3 regions of the Pseudoalteromonas aliena SW19 genome follow, and region 3 is predicted to be linked to each of the others. Evidence: predicted binding sites of a transcription regulator. Region 3 holds the regulator's gene; each other region holds the start of a gene.
The links. The regulator FliA, encoded in region 3, starts transcription of late flagellar genes. The targets are predictions, from matches to a motif close to CTAAAGNTNNNNNNNNNNNNGCCGATA.
Positions count from the first base shown of each region.

Region 1: PALI_RS10650 (flagellin N-terminal helical domain-containing protein) is a predicted target of FliA. The motif match lies at 1,469-1,495, and genes of this name have one in related genera.
Region 2: pomA (flagellar motor protein PomA) is a predicted target of FliA. The motif match lies at 859-885, and genes of this name have one in related genera.

Region 1 is NZ_AQGU01000025.1:1,126,970-1,129,247, forward strand. Features, by position in the region: gene PALI_RS10645 (flagellin N-terminal helical domain-containing protein) at 1-175, opposite strand, end outside; gene PALI_RS10650 (flagellin N-terminal helical domain-containing protein) at 467-1,300, opposite strand; gene PALI_RS10655 (hypothetical protein) at 1,879-2,278, shown strand, end outside.
Region 2 is NZ_AQGU01000027.1:410,186-412,463, forward strand. Features, by position in the region: gene ispA ((2E,6E)-farnesyl diphosphate synthase) at 1-390, opposite strand, end outside; gene PALI_RS15235 (exodeoxyribonuclease VII small subunit) at 393-635, opposite strand; gene pomA (flagellar motor protein PomA) at 946-1,713, shown strand; gene PALI_RS15245 (flagellar motor protein MotB) at 1,716-2,278, shown strand, end outside.
Region 3 is NZ_AQGU01000026.1:228,604-230,881, reverse strand. Features, by position in the region: gene flhF (flagellar biosynthesis protein FlhF) at 1-96, shown strand, start outside; gene PALI_RS12285 (MinD/ParA family ATP-binding protein) at 89-949, shown strand; gene PALI_RS12280 (RNA polymerase sigma factor FliA) at 976-1,686, shown strand; gene cheY (chemotaxis response regulator CheY) at 1,727-2,110, shown strand; gene PALI_RS12270 (protein phosphatase CheZ) at 2,127-2,278, shown strand, end outside.

The DNA.
Region 1 (2,278 bases), on a different contig from region 3:
GTACTTGTGCGTTTAGGCGCGAAGCAATTTGTAGACCTGCCGCATCGTCTTTTGCTGAGTTAATTTTAAAACCAGATCCTAAACGCTCAAGCGCAGTAGATAAATCGTTGTTACTACGACCTAATTGATTTTGAATTGACATTGACGCCATATTTGATTGAATTGATAAAGCCATGCTTAATTTCCTTTATGTTTTTTTAACGCTACCCACACTTTAAAAGCATAAATAGCAGTGACTAATCATTTAGAGCGACCACATTAAGAAAAAACTAAACTTTATTTTGATTTTATTATTGTTATGAATGTTTGTACTGACATTTATAGTGACGCTAAATCACAAACAGCCCTCTAAAAAACTAAATAGTTAGACTCAACACCTACTACAAACAAAAACAGCCGCACTAAAAGTGCGGCTGTTTTTATTTACTTATCGATTACTTAGTTTAAGTAACCTTTCGCTAAACTATTAACGAAGTAACGAGCCAATCATTTGTGTTGTGCTGTTTGCAGTACTAAGCACTGAAATACCAGAATTCATTAATAACTGTTGCTTAGTCATGTTAGATGTTTCAGCCGCAAAATCAGCATCCATTAATGTACCTACAGCCGCTTGAGTATTTTGTTTCATGTTTGTTACGTTATTCATAGTGTGGTCTAAACGGTTCATTGACGCACCTAATGTAGAACGCGCATCACCAATACTATCAATTATTGTGTTTACCTTTACTATTTCAGCTTGCGCTGTTGTAACATCAGTAAATGCAGCAGCACTAGCTTGTGCAGCTGTTACTGCTGTTAATTTTCCTGAAATATCAACAGCAAGTGTTTCTGCTGCACTTGCACCTACTTGAAAGCTCACACTAGCAGCAAACTTACCACCGGTTAGTAATTTAGTGCCATCACCAAATGAAGTGTTATCCATAATATTTTTCAGCTCTAGTGACAGTGCTGAATACTCGGCACTTTGAGAAGCCCACTCTTTAGTACCATTGGTATCACTTGAACCTTGTGTAGCTAGTTCTTTCATGCGGTACGCAATATTAGTCATTTCATCAAACGCGCCTTCAGCTGTTTGCATCATCGACATCGCATTATTACCGTTATAAAGACCCGCTTCTTGACCACGTACTTGTGCGTTCAAGCGTGAAGCAATTTGTAGGCCTGCTGCATCATCTTTTGCTGAGTTAATTTTAAAACCAGACCCTAAACGCTCAAGTGCCGTAGATAAATCATTGTTGCTGCGACCTAGTTGATTTTGAATTGACATTGACGCCATGTTTGATTGAATTGATAAAGCCATGTTTATTTCCTTTCGTTTTTAGTTAGTATCTGCAATTTAAATAACGTGTGTAATTAACGCCTAACCATAAAGAGCGACCAAACTTAGGAAAAACTAAACTTTTTTTGTTTTTTATTTTCATAAGAAAATATGCTTAAAAATACGCACCTTAAATTCAAGAATTAAATAAATCTACATGAGCGTAATTTTCTTTACTCACTTAAATTCAATTTCCATCCACAAATCAACCATTGAAATAGCGTAAACAGATCAATATATAACTCGCAATAAGTCAATTATACTTACTGGGAAACATTAAATATTGGCGTGCGACCCATAGTTAGCGGTATGAGTACGACTTATTTAATATAAATACTCCACATGATAAGACGATTGCGTGTTTAGTTTACAAATTAAAAACCGATGAAATTAAAAACACACTTTTGTCTTAATGGTAAATTATTTTCAAAGGATCATTTTAACTATTGACCGATCCCGCCAGTATGCCAACATAGGGTTATTACCTATTATCAATATACAAAGTGTCAACATGCCTTGTGTATATCCAAGAATTAGAAAGGGCATGGGAGCAAGATGGCATGCAATGGGCAAAGGAGTTGCAAACTTTCCTGAAAGAAATCAATCAACATCAAATACATAACCCCGAGCTAGATGCAGACACAAAAGCGCACTATATAGAGAGGTATCAACACATATTGGCTCAAGGTGACGTTAAATGCCCTCCACCAGATGAAAATAGCCGTGTAAAAGGCCAGCACGTGATATTAAAGCGAATAAAATCCAGGCCGTTGTTAAAGCTGTTAAGAAATTATCAAGATGATGTCTTACGCTTCATGGCGGAAATTGCGGTTCATGAAAAGATATCAGGGTGTTTCAGGAGCATGCAAGGAACAGAGATGTTTTGTTTGATCAGAAGCTATCTCTCGACTTGCAGAAAACAAGATGTATCTGCAAGCTTAGCACTTGAGCTACTCTTCA
Region 2 (2,278 bases), on a different contig from region 3:
GAATTGATGATTTGCAATTAACTCAAAAGCGATAGTTTGTAGAGCATCGCCAGCTAAAATAGCATGGGCTTCACCAAACTCTATGTGACAAGTTGGGCGGCCACGGCGTAAGTCATCATCGTCCATCGCCGGTAAGTCATCATGCACTAACGAATAGCTATGAATGCATTCAATAGCTGCTGAAAGTACATTCAGATCGTGTTTATTTGCGCCAAACATCTCGCCCGTTGCATAAACTAAAAATGGGCGTAATCTTTTACCGCCATTAAATAACCCGTATTGTGTGGCATTTTTTACCGTTTCGTCTGTATCTAACGACTGTTTGAAATACGCTTTCAAGGTAGCTATTACATCTATTTGCGCACGTTCAATCTGTTCTTTAATACTCACAGTTATTCCGTATCGTTATCAAAGTTAGTAAGTACTGATTTTTCGCCATTGCCCATTAAAATTGATACTTTTTGCTCCGCTTGTTGTAATTTACCAGATGAAGCATTGGCTAAAGCAATTCCGCGTTCAAATTGTTTTAATGATTGCTCAAGCGATAAATCACCTTGTTCCATATCACTAACAATTGTCGATAATTCTTCTAGTGCTTGTTCGAAACTTAAGTTTTCAGGTTTTTTAGTCGCCATCTTATTTCAGCTTACGTGGTAAATTTAGGAGCCAATTTTAGGGGGAATGCTAAACTAGGTCAAAGGATGATACGTTTTTTTCGTCTATTAATATCAAATGCTATTCTTGTATGCATTAATAAGGGCTTAATCACGGTCAATTCTTTTAATAAAAGTAATTATTAATGCAGCTTGAATATAAATTACACTAATAAGACTTTTTTATCTTTATTTAGATAAACCGCTTAAGCAATTCAATATGTTGCCGATAAGCAGTTAATGATAAAAAGTTTATAATAAGGCCTTAGTGCATGAAACCTTTGGAGGAAATGTGGATTTAGCAACCATTATAGGGATCCTTGGCGCAATTGGCTTAATTGTCATGTCCATGTTTATGAGCAGTAGTGGCGAAATGGCCATGTTTTACAACACTCCTTCAGTGGTGATTGTATTTGGCGGTTCTATATTTATTGTTTTATCGAACTACACCATGGGGCAGTTTTTTGGCATTGGTAAAGTGGCCGCTAAAGCCTTTATGTTTAAAATTGAATCGCCAGAGGAGTTGATAGACAAAGCCGTTGAACTTGCTGATTCAGCTCGAAAGGGTGGCTTTTTAGCCCTCGAAGAGGCTGAAATACCGAACCAGTTTATGCGTAAAGGCGTTGATATGTTAGTTGATGGTCATGATGCTGACGTTGTTAGAGCGACTTTACAAAAAGACATAACTTTAACGTCAACCCGTCATGAAATGGGAGCCGGTTTATTTAAAGCCATGGCTGATATTGCACCAGCAATGGGAATGATCGGTACGCTCATTGGCTTAGTTGCTATGTTATCTAACATGGATGATCCAAAATCAATCGGTCCTTCGATGGCTGTTGCTTTGTTAACAACTTTATACGGCGCTTTTTTAGCAAATGTAGTGGCGATCCCTATCCAAGTTAAATTGGAGCTGCGTAAAGACGAAGAAGCAATGAACCAACGTTTGATTTTAGACGCTGTATTAGGTATTCAAGATGGTCAAAACCCAAAAGTAATTGAAGGCATTTTGAAAAACTACTTAGCTGAATCAAAACGTAAAGTTGATACCGAGGAGTAAACATGTCTGAGCAAGAGTGTAAATGTCCTCCCCCAGGGCTTCCAGCTTGGATGGGAACCTTTGCAGATTTAATGTCTTTATTGATGTGCTTTTTTGTACTCTTGCTTGCATTTTCTGAAATGGATGTACTTAAATTTAAACAAATAGCCGGTTCAATGAAGTTTGCATTTGGTGTACAAAATAAAATAGAAGTAAAAGATATTCCCAAAGGTACTTCTGTTATTGCTATGGAGTTTACGCCAGGAAAACCAGAGCCCACACCAATCGAGACTATTCAGCAACAAACAGTAGAAATGACTCAACAAATGCTTGAATTTCAGGCCGGTGATGAAAGCTCTGCAGGTGGTAGGCAAGAACAACGAGGTGATAAACGGGGTGGGGAATCTCGTAGTACCTCTCAAGAACAATCTTCTGATCAAGCAATCTCTGCTGCAGATCAAGAACAAACAAATGAACTTGTTAAAAAGATTGCTCAGCAATTAGAAAGGCAGATTATTGATGGTGCAATAGAGCTTGAGTCTTTAGGCCAGCAAATAATTATTCGCATCAGAGAAAATGGGTCTTT
Region 3 (2,278 bases):
GTAAAAAAAGCTGAGCAATTATATTTAAAAAGAATAAAATCACAACATTCACGACATCAATCAGTGGCGTCGAACACAGTAGGGATGTATGATTAACACAGTATTAGATCAAGCAAGCGGCCTGCGAAAAATGAGTCAAAACAATAATAACGGCGTAAAAGTTATCGCTGTGACCGGTGGTAAAGGTGGAGTAGGTAAAACAAATGTTTCACTAAATACTGCAATCGCATTAGGTCAACAAGGTAAGCGAGTTTTAGTTCTTGATGCCGACTTAGGTTTAGCAAATTGTGATGTGATGCTTGGGCTTCGTGTTGAGCGCAATTTATCACATGTATTATCTGGCGAATGCGAACTGGATGAGATTTTAGTTGAAGGTCCTGCCGGGATTAAAATTGTCCCTGCAACGTCGGGTTCGCAAAACATGGTTGAATTATCACCTTCTGAACACGCGGGTCTTATTCGTGCCTTTAGCGAATTAAATACCGAATTTGATATATTGATAGTAGACACCGCCGCCGGCATTTCCGATATGGTGCTGAGCTTTTCTCGTGCAGCACAAGATGTAATGGTCGTCGTGTGTGACGAACCAACATCAATAACAGATGCGTATGCACTTATTAAAGTATTAAGCCGTGAGCACGGTGTGTATAAATTTAAAATTGTTGCAAATATGGTTCGCAGCCTTCGCGAAGGCCAAGAATTGTTTGCAAAGTTATCTAAAGTAACAGATCGTTTCCTAGATATTTCTATGGAGCTAGCTGCAACGATACCTTACGATGAAAATATGCGTAAAGCGACACGTCGGCAGAAAGTTATTGTGGAGTTGTTTCCAAGCTCTCCAGCTTCAGTGGCTTTTCGAGCTCTGGCAACAAAAGCGGTCAAATGGCCAATACCGAATCAACCGTCAGGGCATTTAGAGTTTTTCATTGAGAAGCTGGTTAACGGCTAATTATGACAACATTGGTAAATAGAGCTATGGGATATCAATCAACACAAAATTTAAATGTGATTGTTGAGAAACATGCGTCACTGGTTAAAAAAGTGGCATGTCACTTAATTGCTCGTCTACCTCCAAGTGTACAACTCGATGATTTAATTCAATCGGGTATGATAGGACTGATTGAAGCGTCAAAAAACTTTGATGCAACTAAAGGCGCAAGCTTTGAAACGTTTGCAGGTATTCGCATCCGTGGCGCTATGCTAGATGAAATGCGCCGTGGTGACTGGGCTCCGCGTTCTGTACATCGTAAAAGTCGTCTTGTTGCTGAAACGATAAACGAATTAGAAAAAAACTTAAATCGTGAACCTACAGATATAGAAGTTGCTGAAAAACTTGATATTTCGTTAAATGAGTACCATCATATTTTAAACGATGTAAATGCAAGTAAAGTGTTGGGTATAGAAGACCTCGGAATTGATGAAGATGTCATAACTCCAGCAGGTCAAGATTTAACACTAGACAAACCTTTTAATAATGTTAAAAATGAACGATTTAATGAGTCTTTATTAAGTGCAATAAAATCATTACCAGAGCGAGATGCTATGGTGTTATCTTTGTACTATAACGATGAAATGAATTTAAAAGAGATTGGGCATATACTCGATGTTAGTGAATCGCGTGTGAGTCAGATACATGGTCAGGCGATGATTAAGCTAAAAGCAAAAATCAATGACTGGATAAACTAGTAGTAAGTAAATAAAGGTTAAGACCTCACTGGAGGATGTTTTGGATAAAAACATGAAAATTCTTGTCGTTGACGATTTTTCAACAATGAGACGTATTATTAAAAATTTATTGCGTGATTTAGGTTTTACGAATGTTCAAGAAGCAGATGATGGTTCGACTGCTTTACCAATGCTACAAAATCAGTCTTTTGATTTTGTCGTGACGGATTGGAACATGCCAGGTATGCAGGGTATTGACCTTTTAAGGGCAATTAGGGCGGATGACAAGTTAAAACATCTCCCTGTTTTAATGGTAACGGCTGAAGCTAAAAAAGAACAGATAATAGCTGCTGCTCAAGCTGGTGTTAATGGCTACATTGTAAAACCATTTACAGCTGGCACATTGAAGACCAAATTAGAAAAAGTGTTTGAACGCTTAGGTTAATTATAGGGAGAGGCTTATGTCAGCACCTGCTGCGCCTCGAATAACTTTAGAACAAGCGCGTCAACTCGTTGTTTTTTTAGAAAACGACGAGCAAGATAAAGCTGATCAATTAATTTTGGATACAGCGTCTAAAGAGCAGTCAGAGATATTTGCTGAAGTTGGCAAGTT